DNA from 3 places in the Glutamicibacter sp. St.4D3 genome. Region 2 is predicted to be linked to each of the others. Evidence: riboswitches for the same ligand, from Rfam matches in the RefSeq annotation. Region 2 holds a riboswitch; each other region holds the start of a gene.
The links. A riboswitch is a leader RNA that binds a small molecule or an ion and turns the genes downstream of it on or off. The one in region 2 is predicted to bind thiamine pyrophosphate.

Region 1 (3,265 bases), 1.2 Mb from region 2:
TGATGGCGGCCATCCCGTAGCCCCCGGTCGCGGCGATCGCCTTCAAATCCGCCTGGATTCCGGCGCCCCCGGAGGGGTCGGAACCGGCGATGGACAGGATGTTGTGGATCATTTCGCCTCCTGCCAGGCGCGCAGCAGCCCGCCGGCGGCCGCACCGGGGTCGGTGCTGGAGCAGATGGCGCGCACCACCGCCATGCCCTCGGCCCCGGCCGCGCGCAGCGCCGGGGCGTCCTCGGCCTGCAGCGCACCGATGGCCACGCAGGGCAGCTGGGCGATCTTCCGGGCCCGGGCGAAGCCCTCGATCCCGATCGGGGTGGGGTGGTCCTTCTTGGTGGGGGTGGCCCGGATGGCCCCGACGCCCAGGTAGTCGATCATCGAGGCGTTCGCGTTCGCCGCCGCCAGCTGCTCATCGGTGGAGGCGCTCAACCCCAAGGTGGCGTCCCCGATCAGTTCGCGCACCCGCTGCACCGGCAGGTCCTGCTGCCCGATGTGCACCCCGGTGACCGCGGCCCCGGCGGCCCGTGCCGCCAGGTACACGTCCACCCGGTCGTTGACCAGCAGTTCGGCCCGGCCCGCGGTGAGCTGACCGGCGGCCAGGGCCAGTTCATAGAATTCGCGCGCGTTTTCCTCCTTGGCGCGCAGCTGGATCCACTGCACGCCAGCCTGCACGGCGGCCTGGATGACCTCAAGGGTGCGGTGTGGGGTGCAGCTGGCGGTGTTGGCGACCAAATATACGCCGAGATTTCGCATGATTGTCCTTAAACCGCCCCCTGCGGGGCCGGCGGGTTGACTCGTGGGCGGAATGAAGAATGAGGGATCTAGAGTTCCTCGATGCGCACCGCACCCAGTTCCTGCGGATCGGTCAGGGCCAGGGCGTCGAGGAACTGCGCGGCAAAGCTGCCCGGCCCCAGGGACAGGGCGGCGGCGCGTTCGGCGGCCCGCCCGTAATAGGCGTGGGCGGCCACGGTGGAGGTGAACACGTCCTGCCCGGCGGCGATCGCCGCCGCGGCGAACGCACCCAGGGCGCACCCGCCGCCGGTGACGCGGGTCAGTTCGATCCCGTCGGTGTGCACCATGACCGTGCGCTGGGCACTGACCACGGCGTCGGCCGGCCCGGAAATCGCGACCACCGCGCCGTGGCGTTCGGCCAGTTCCCGCCCGGCGGCGATGGCCGCGGCCACGGGGTCGGCCGAATCCACCCCGCGCCCGGTGGACTGGTGCCCGGCCAGGGCCATGATCTCCGAGGCGTTGCCGCGGATCAAGGCGGGGCGCAGCGAAACGATGCGCTGGGCGTAGCGCGTGCGCACCGGCAGCGCGCCAACGGCCACCGGGTCCAGCACCCAGGGCGTGTTGGCCTGGTTCGCGGCCTCGATCGCCTCATCCATGGCGGCCAGCTGTTCGGTGCTGGGGGTGCCCAGGTTCACCAGCACCGCGCAGGCGGTCTTCGCGAACGGCCCCGCCTCCCCGGGCAGGTTGGTCATGGCCGGGGCGGCGCCGGCGGCCAGCAGCGCGTTGGCGGTGAAGTTGGCGACCACGGTGTTGGTCAGGCAGAACACCAGGGGGCTGGTGTGGCGCAGTGAATGGATCACGGCAGGCAGGGTCATGTGCGACATCCCTCCGCTAGTTTGAACTAGTTCAGGTTCGACGGGTGTCATCTCAGTCGGCGGCGCCGACACCCCGTGTCACTCGTGACCGAGCGTACGCAATCGCCCACCCGTTGACAAACCTGTGACGCGCCGCACCGCGCCGCCCCCGGTCAGGGCCGGCCCGGCGCGCCCGGCGGTGCTGCAGGGCCGGCAGCAGCCGGGCGCCCATGTGCCGCTGCCGGGTGCCGTTCGGGGCCGGGGTGCGGGATGAGCAGCCGCGCCGGGAAGCACAGCACCGCCAGGCTGAGCCCGACCCATCCGTAGTCAAACCCGTAGCCGCAGAACAGCAGGGCGCCCAGGGCGGCGGTCACGGTGCGCAGCGAACGCAATTCGATCACCTGCCGGTACCAGCGCTCCCAGTGCCCATCCACCGCCCAGGCCACCTGCATCCGCCGGCTGGCCAGGCGCACGGCGGCGTGGGCCAGCAACAGCACCGCCACCAGCAGCAGGATGAACGCCGCCGGGGCGGTGACCAGCCCCCACAGGTAGTCCAGTGGCGGGCGCAGCAGGAAGTAGACGCTGGCGGCCATCAGCAGCCCGGCCACCGGGTAGATCCAGCGCGGCAGCGGTCCCCAGTGCCGGGGCCCGGTCCGACCGGCCTTGCCGTGCACGTACCCCATGCTGCTGCCGGTGATCACCAGGTAGAGCAGGGCGGCGCCGGTGATCAGCACCATCAGGTGCATCCCCGGCCGTGCATCGGGCAGGGCCTGCGGCTGCGGTGAGTGCGTGGGCCACAGGACGAGCAGCAGGATCAGTGAGGCGCCCAGCGCCAAGTACTGGGTGGCGAACAGGTGGTCGCGCAGGGCGCGCACCGGATGCCGCGGCACGGCGGTGACGCCCTCGAAGTTCTGTGGCGGGCGCCAGAACAGCATCACCAGGGCGACGCCGAGCACGGCGTAGTTCCCTACCGAATCCCAGCCGTCGCCCAGCGCGCGCAGCCGCTCAAGGTCCCCGTCCGCGGCCTGCTGGTGGAACCACCGGGCCTTGTAGTGCAGGGCGGCCGCGCCGTTGGCGGCCAGGACCACGGCCACGGTGCGGTACAGCCGGTTCAGCCACACCCGGCGCAGCATCCGGTTGTCGTGCCGCGAGATCCCCGGCAGCGGCCTGCGGCGCAGGATCACCAGGCTGGCCAGGAGGGTGGCGGCCACCAGCAGTCCCAGGCAGAGGGCCAGGTACGGCAGCACCTCGCCGGCCGGGCGCAACCCGTCGGCGGCCGGGATGAAGTAGCTCAGTTCCTCCCCGCTGAGCTCGCGCTGCGCGGTGGGAGCCCGGTAGGGCACATCGCCCGCCGCCCACAGCGCGGTGAGCGAGCCGGCCAGGACCAGGACGAGGGCCGCCACCAGCTTGCCCGGCACCAACCCGGTGCGCGGCTGCGGGTCGGCGCTGCGCTGCACGCGCGGCCCGGTGAACTGGGCCAGCACGTAGACGAACCCGACCCACAGCGCCGGGGTGGCGGCCCGCCCCACCGCGCCCGGCCAGCCGCCGGGCACCGCCTGCCCCTCCGCGCTGATCGGGTAGAAGGCATCGAACCAGTCGGTGGAGACGGCGGCGAGGAATCCGATGAGCGCGCACCACCGGGCGTACCGGCGCGCCTGGGACAGCAGGTTCCCGCTCCCGCT
Region 2 (3,265 bases):
GAAACGAGAATTACGTGCGGTAACCGTCGAACGCACCACCAGCCGCCAATACCGCGCCACCAGCACCGAAACCGGAGCCAGCATCGAATTCGGGCAGGGCGAGGGGCTGCTCAGCCCGGTCGAATTGCTGCTGGCCGCCATTGCCGGCTGCTCGTCAATTGACGTTGATGTGGCCACCACCCGGCGCAGTGAACCGGAGACCTTCAAGGTGGAGGCCGCCGGATACAAGGTGACCGAGGATGGGGCCAGCCGCATGAAGGACATTTCCATGTCCTTCGACCTGAAGTTCCCGGACACCGAGGAGGGGCGCAAGGCCGCTGGAATGGTTGACCGGATCATCAAGCTTTCACACGACAAGTACTGCACGGTCTCACGCACCGTGGAATTGGGCACGCCGGTGACCAGCACGCGGGTCGAAAACTAGGAACGCGAGGGGGGCGCCGCCGGCTGATGCCGGTGGCGCCCCCGCCTTTCCGGGCCGCGCACCCCGGCTTGGGGCCAACCGCGGATACAGCGCAGCTATGCCTCGCCCGGAGCCGGTTCCAGCTCCAGGGCGGCGATGGCCGGGAACGGGTCGCTGCGCAGCCGTCCAAAGGTCAGCACATCCACCCGGGTGCCGTCCATGACGAACTTTTCGCGTTCCACACCCTCCTGGATGAAGCCAGCGGCCCGGGCCACCCGCAGGGACGCGGGATTGTTCGCCCGCGCCCCCAGTTCCAGCCGGTGCACGCCGCCACTGCTGAGCAGGTGATCAGCCACGGTGGCCGCGGCCCGGCTGGCCAGCTGCCGGCCGCGGTATCCGGCGGCCACCCAGTACCAGAACCAGCCCAGCGTGTTGGCCCGGTCCAGGCTCGCGCACACTAGGCCCACCAGCGTCCCGTCCACGTCGATGGCGTAGGGGCGCTGCTCCTGCGGGGACGCCAGCAGCCGGTCGATGTAGGCGTGGGCTTCATCCAGGGTTCTTACCGATCCCTGGCGCTTCATCTGCGCATCCGAGGTGAACGCGGCCAACACCGCCGGGGCGTCGGTGGGGCGCAGCGGGCGCAGACGCGCCCTCGTCGCTTCCAGTCCTGCCGGGGCTGGGGCCGGGCGTGGCGCCGGGGTCGACTGCTGCTGCGCGCCAACGGCACTGGCGGTGCCCTGGTGGTACAGCAGCTGCCAGCGTCCCCGCTCCAACTGCCACAGGGAACTACGGTGGGCGGTACGCACCCCGGTGCTCTGCCAGCGCAGCAGCACCTGATGCTCGGACAAGGCCAACAGGCTCGGGGCGTGCAGGGCGGCCGGGGGATTATCGGTGCGCGTTTGGGTGGCCAACAGCGCGATGATCTCGTCCTTCGTGTAGTGCCGGCCCGAGACCCCCACCTCCTCAAACATCTCGTGCAGCAGCACAGCCAGCTGCTGCGCATCCCCCCGGACCGCTGGTGAGAGCAACTGCTCTTCCAGGGCCAGCAGCTCTTGGGCCAACGGGTCGCTGCGCTCCAGGAGCCGGGGGTAGGACTGCGCGTTGTGAGTGGTGCCGGATGCGTTCATGCCTCCCAGTGAACCACGGGTTGTGTGTGCGGCGGCCCGCCGGCGGGACCGGCCGTCATGCAATTGGTGTTTGTGAGCTGCACCATGCCTATAATCCTTCTAACTCCGCGGGAGCCTGCGCGATCTGTTGATCCGGGCTGAGAGGGCTTCGTGCCGACCGCCACACCTGATGCGGGTCATGCCGCCGTAGGAAGGAAAGTGCCCTGATGCATGTCGTGATCGTTGGTGCCGGGATCGCCGGACTATGTACCGCTTTTGAACTGCGCAGCCGCGGGGTGCGCGTCACGCTCTGCGACCCTGACCCCGCCGGGGGCGCCAGCCATGCGGCGGCGGGCATGCTGGCCCCGGCCGCGGAAATCGTCTGGGGACAGGACCGGCTGCACCAGATGATGGCCGACTCGGCGCAGCTCTACCCGGAACTGGTGGCGCGCGTGCAGCAGGCCACCGGTGCGACGGTGGCGTACCGGCAAAACCCGACCATGGTCGTCGCCGCCGAGGCCGCCGACCGCCAGGCGCTGGCGGAGCTGGAGGAGGTCCGCCACCGGCTGGGGTTGCCCACCCAAATGTTGCTGGGCTCCCAGGCGCGGCGCAGGGAACCGGCCCTGGCCGGGAACATCGCCGGAGCCCTGGTATTCCCCGAGGACCACCAGGTCGATCCGCGCTCGCTGACCGGCATCCTCATCGAGCATTTTGGGCAGGACCTGATCCGGGAGCAGGTCAGCGAAGTGGAGCACTGCGGCGCCACGGCGCGGGTGCACACCCAGACCGGGCGGGTGCTGGAGGCGGACCAGGTGCTGCTGGCCACGGGCCTGGGACAGGTGCCCGGCACCCCGCGGCTGCCGTTGCGGGCGGTGCACGGCGACATCCTGCGCCTGCACTTGCCGGCCCACCTACACCCGCTGCTCACCCACACGGTGCGCGGGGTGGTGCACCGGCGCAACGTGTACCTGGTGCCGCGCAGCGACGGCAGCATCGTGCTTGGCGCCAGCAGCCGCGAGGACGGCAACGACCTGGTCAGTGTGGAGGCGCTGTACACCCTGCTGGATGATGCCCGGCGCCTGGTGCCCGGGATCATGGACGCCTCCCTGCGTGAGGTGATCGCCCGGCCCCGGCCCGGCACCCCCGATGACCGGCCCATCATCGACCGGGTGGACGCGCACACGGTGGTGAGCAACGGGTTCTTCCGCCACGGCGTCCTGCTGGCACCCCTGGGCGCCCGGATCGCCAGTGACCTGCTGCTGGGCGCCGACCCGGGGACGCACCGTGGGCTGTTGGGGCTGCACCGCTTTCCGGTCGCGGCCAGCAGCACCAGCCACTGATCCCGGTCACCCGATCAGGCGGTCCTGTCCGCCGCGCAGCCGGCCCCGAACCCGGGCAACCCCAGACATCCGGCGCCGCCCGCCACCCCGGTGAGCGCCACCAGACAAAGCCAAAGCAACCAGAAAGAGAGGCACGAGACGCAATGCCTGAAATCACCGAGATCGAGGTGCAGCTCAACGGCCAGAGACTGAACCTGCCCGACGGGGCCACCGTGCGTGACATCGTCGCCGGGCACACCAAAAAGCTCATCAACGAACAAGGCCTGGCCGTGGACGGCTCCCGGCTGGGAATCGCCCTCGCCATCGACGGGGACGTAATTCCGCGCAGCGCCTGGGCCAGCCACACGGTGGCGCCCGGGGCGCGCATCGACCTGGTCACCGCCGCACAGGGAGGATGAGGAAGATGACCCAGAGCA
Region 3 (3,265 bases), 320 kb from region 2:
ACCGAACAGTCCGGCGCCCAGCCCCGCCAGCATCGCCACCCCAAGGCTCCACACCCGGTAGCGGAAGAGCGCGAACACCACCTCGGCGCCCAGCCCCTGGACAATGCCGGAAACCAGCACGGTGATGCCCCACTGCGAGCCCAGCAGCGCGGAGATCACCGCGGCCAGCAGTTCACAGTACAGGGCGGCGCCGGGCTTGCGGATGATCAGGGCCCCGAGCACTGCCGGGAAGAGCCACATCCCGGCCACGAAGGCGCTAGCCGGCGGGAAGGCCACAAAGGCCAGGGAAATGAAGCCGTAACCGGCGTTCCAGCCCCAGAACACCACGCCCGAAGCCACGGCGATCACCGAGGCGACGACGATGTCGGCGACCTTCCACGAGCTGCTGGCCCGCAACGGTGTTGTTGTCACTTGAATATCCTCCTGAATCAGGAGGGGAGCATGTATGCGAACCGGGGCGCGTCCCCGGGGGCATACCTGAGATTCTCGACTTCCTTCGCCGGTACTAGCCGGGGCAGGTTCGAGGGTCTGCGATCTATCGCACTCTCAGCGTCTTTTACCCTTACGCCTGCCGTGACGCGCCTGGCGGCACGGCAGCGGGCTGGTATGACGCTCCCCTGTCGGTTTATGTCTGCGTTGCCACCATACCCCAGGATGCCGGTCGGGCAGAACCCGCACCGGCGACCGGTTTGAGGCGGACGTCATATTGCTCTTGCTCCGGCCGCCAGGCGCCGCCTAGCGGGAGCGGGTGAGCACCGGTTCCCGGTGGGCCCGACGGCTGGGCAGGGAGGCCAAGGCACCGGTGTTGGCCAGCATGCGGGTGAGGAAGAACGAGCAGATCCCGGCGATCAGCAACCCGGAGACGCTCATCGCCGCCACATGGAACAGCTTCATCCCGGCGGTATAGTGCACGAAGTGGGCGGTGATGTAGGCACCGTTGAGGGCGCTGAGGAAGCCGGAGCAGAAACCGGCCAGCATGGCGGCGAACAGGTTCCACACCCGGTAACGCAAGAGCGCGAACACCAGCTCGGCGCCCAGCCCCTGCAGCAGCCCGGAGACCAGCACCGTCAGTCCCCAGTGGGTGCCCAGCAGGGCCTCGATGATGGCGGCCAGCAGTTCGCAGTACAGTGCCGCACCGGGCTTGCGAATGATCAACGCCCCGAGGACCGCGGGGAACAGCCACATGCCCGAGAGCAGCGCGCTGGCCGGCGGGAACGCGGCGAAGGCCAGCGTCACGAAACCGTAACTGGCGCTCCACGCCCAGAACACCACGCCCGAAGCCACGGCGATGACCGAGGCGATCACGATGTCCGCGACCTTCCATGAGGTGCCGCCGGTTCGCTTGGTTGTTGCCATTTTCTTCCATCCTCCTGGTTCAGGAGGGGAGCACATGCGGATGCGCAGGGAGCTGTCCCTGCCGCACATCTGAGATTCTCGACTTCCTTCGCCGGTACTAGCCGGAGCAGGTTCGAGGGTCTGCGATCTATCGCACTCTCAGCGTCTTCCACCGGTCCCCGGCCACCGGCGTTTGCTGCGCGGTGAGCCTCGGGGACGGTATGACGCTCCCCTGTCGTTTCTTGTCAGCAGATTGCCCCGGCGATCCGTGGATCACCCGATGCCATGTCTGCGATGCCACCATAGCTCAGGATATGCTTTCGATAGAAAGAGAAGTCCCCATGCGAACAGGAGCGCGAAGAATGAAACCAATGATGAAGCTGCTCGCCACCGGCATTTCCCTGGGAGCCGGGTTTGTCGGCAGCAAGCTGGTGGACCGCCTGTGGAAGGGATTCACCGGCAATGATGCCCCGCGCCACGGCCAGGAAGCCGAAGCCGAAGCCTCGATGCGCCAGGCCCTGGCGTTCGCCGTCTTCTCCTCCGTGGTGGCCGCAATCATCCAGGTCCTCACCGACCGCGGCACCCGCAAGGCGTTGGCCAAGCTGAACAAGTAGTTCCCCGGCGTTTGCGCCGTGGACAGGCAGGGCCTCGGAGCACCGTGATGCGGTGCTCCGAGGCCCTTGTTCGTGGTGCCGGCAGTGGCGCTAGTCCTTGTTCTGGCGGCTGGCGTTCTCCACCACGGTGCGCAGTTCATCGCTGTACAGCGTTTCGCGCTTCACGTGCTTGGTGCGGTACCCGGAACGGCCAATCATGTGCGCGGAGACCGGTGCGGTTAGCAGCTGCACGCCCCAGGCCAGGGCGAGCACCGGCACCACCTGCCAGGAGCGCAGGTGGATGGCCAGCCCGATGAACAGCAGCAGGAAGCCAAGCACCTGGGGCTTGGTGGCCGCATGCATCCGGGTGAGCAGGTCGGGGAAGGTCAACAGGCCTATGCCGGCGATCAATGACATCAGCGAGCCGACGATCATGCAGCCGGCGGCCACAATTTCCAGGAACTGATCCATCACGCATTCCTCTGGTCGGAAACGAACCGGGAGACGGTGACCGAGCTGATGAAGCCGATGGCGCAGGCGATCACCACGAACAGGATGTGGTTGGTGTGCCGGTTCAGGTACATTTCCAGGCACAGGGCGGCGGAGATGATCAGCAGCATCACATCCAGGGCCAGCACCCGGTCCAGGATGGAGGGTCCGCGGGCGACCCGGATCAGGCAGGCCACCGCACCCACCGAGAGCAGCACTCCGCTGATTCCCACGATGATGTAGCTCAACGCTTTGCCTCCTTGGCCTTCTGGCGGGCGCGCTGGGCGATGTCCTTGCGCACCTGCTTGACGTACTCGTACTCGTCGTGGCTGCCGATGGCCATGATCACCCGCCGTTCGATTTCATGGATCTTCGCCCGGGAGCGGGCGACCTTGATGGCGTTGGAGGCGTTGAGGTAATGCAGGTACAGGGTGGAGCTGCGACGGTCCACCTCCACCACGAACGATCCGGGGATCAGGGTCAGCACGTGCCCGACCGTGGTGACGATCAGGTCCGAGTCGGTGTGCAGGCGCACCGCAATGATGGAGCTGCGGGTCTTCTGGCGCCGGAAAAGCGCCAGGTAGGAAACCTCCAGGCTGGCCGCCACCACCTGCATGATGAACCAGCCCAGCAGCAGGAAGCAGTACCACGGGTTGATGCGCCCCGACAGGCGCACCGGGGGCAGCGGGAACAAGGCGACCAGCAGCAGGGACAGCAGCGCCCCCACGATTAGGGTTCCGGGGGTGAAGTCCTGCCACAGCGCGCCCCAGACCAGGGTCATGAACAGCAGCAGCGGCCACTCCTGGCGCAGTGTGGCGCGGTTGCGCTGGCCCGAGGCCTCATCCAGC

Region 1: linked by a shared signal. The riboswitch ahead of thiM (hydroxyethylthiazole kinase) and the one ahead of thiO (glycine oxidase ThiO) in region 2 are both predicted to bind thiamine pyrophosphate.
Region 3: linked by a shared signal. The riboswitch ahead of AC6I21_RS11865 (ECF transporter S component) and the one ahead of thiO (glycine oxidase ThiO) in region 2 are both predicted to bind thiamine pyrophosphate.

The regions. Positions count from the first base shown of each region.
Region 1 covers NZ_AP039380.1:51,859-55,123, forward strand. Annotated here, with positions in the region: gene AC6I21_RS00250 (bifunctional hydroxymethylpyrimidine kinase/phosphomethylpyrimidine kinase) at 1-112, opposite strand, end outside; gene thiE (thiamine phosphate synthase) at 109-750, opposite strand; gene thiM (hydroxyethylthiazole kinase) at 819-1,604, opposite strand; TPP riboswitch at 1,596-1,690, opposite strand; gene AC6I21_RS00265 (hypothetical protein) at 1,757-3,265, opposite strand, start outside.
Region 2 covers NZ_AP039380.1:2,243,177-2,246,441, reverse strand. Annotated here, with positions in the region: gene AC6I21_RS10300 (OsmC family protein) at 1-424, shown strand, start outside; gene AC6I21_RS10295 (GNAT family N-acetyltransferase) at 520-1,530, opposite strand; TPP riboswitch at 1,628-1,740, shown strand; gene thiO (glycine oxidase ThiO) at 1,737-2,849, shown strand; gene thiS (sulfur carrier protein ThiS) at 2,993-3,247, shown strand; gene AC6I21_RS10280 (thiazole synthase) at 3,253-3,265, shown strand, end outside.
Region 3 covers NZ_AP039380.1:2,564,449-2,567,713, forward strand. Annotated here, with positions in the region: gene AC6I21_RS11860 (ECF transporter S component) at 1-411, opposite strand, end outside; TPP riboswitch at 475-629, opposite strand; gene AC6I21_RS11865 (ECF transporter S component) at 736-1,356, opposite strand; TPP riboswitch at 1,423-1,579, opposite strand; gene AC6I21_RS11870 (DUF4235 domain-containing protein) at 1,707-1,949, shown strand; gene mnhG (monovalent cation/H(+) antiporter subunit G) at 2,040-2,399, opposite strand; gene AC6I21_RS11880 (MrpF/PhaF family protein) at 2,399-2,665, opposite strand; gene AC6I21_RS11885 (Na+/H+ antiporter subunit E) at 2,662-3,265, opposite strand, start outside.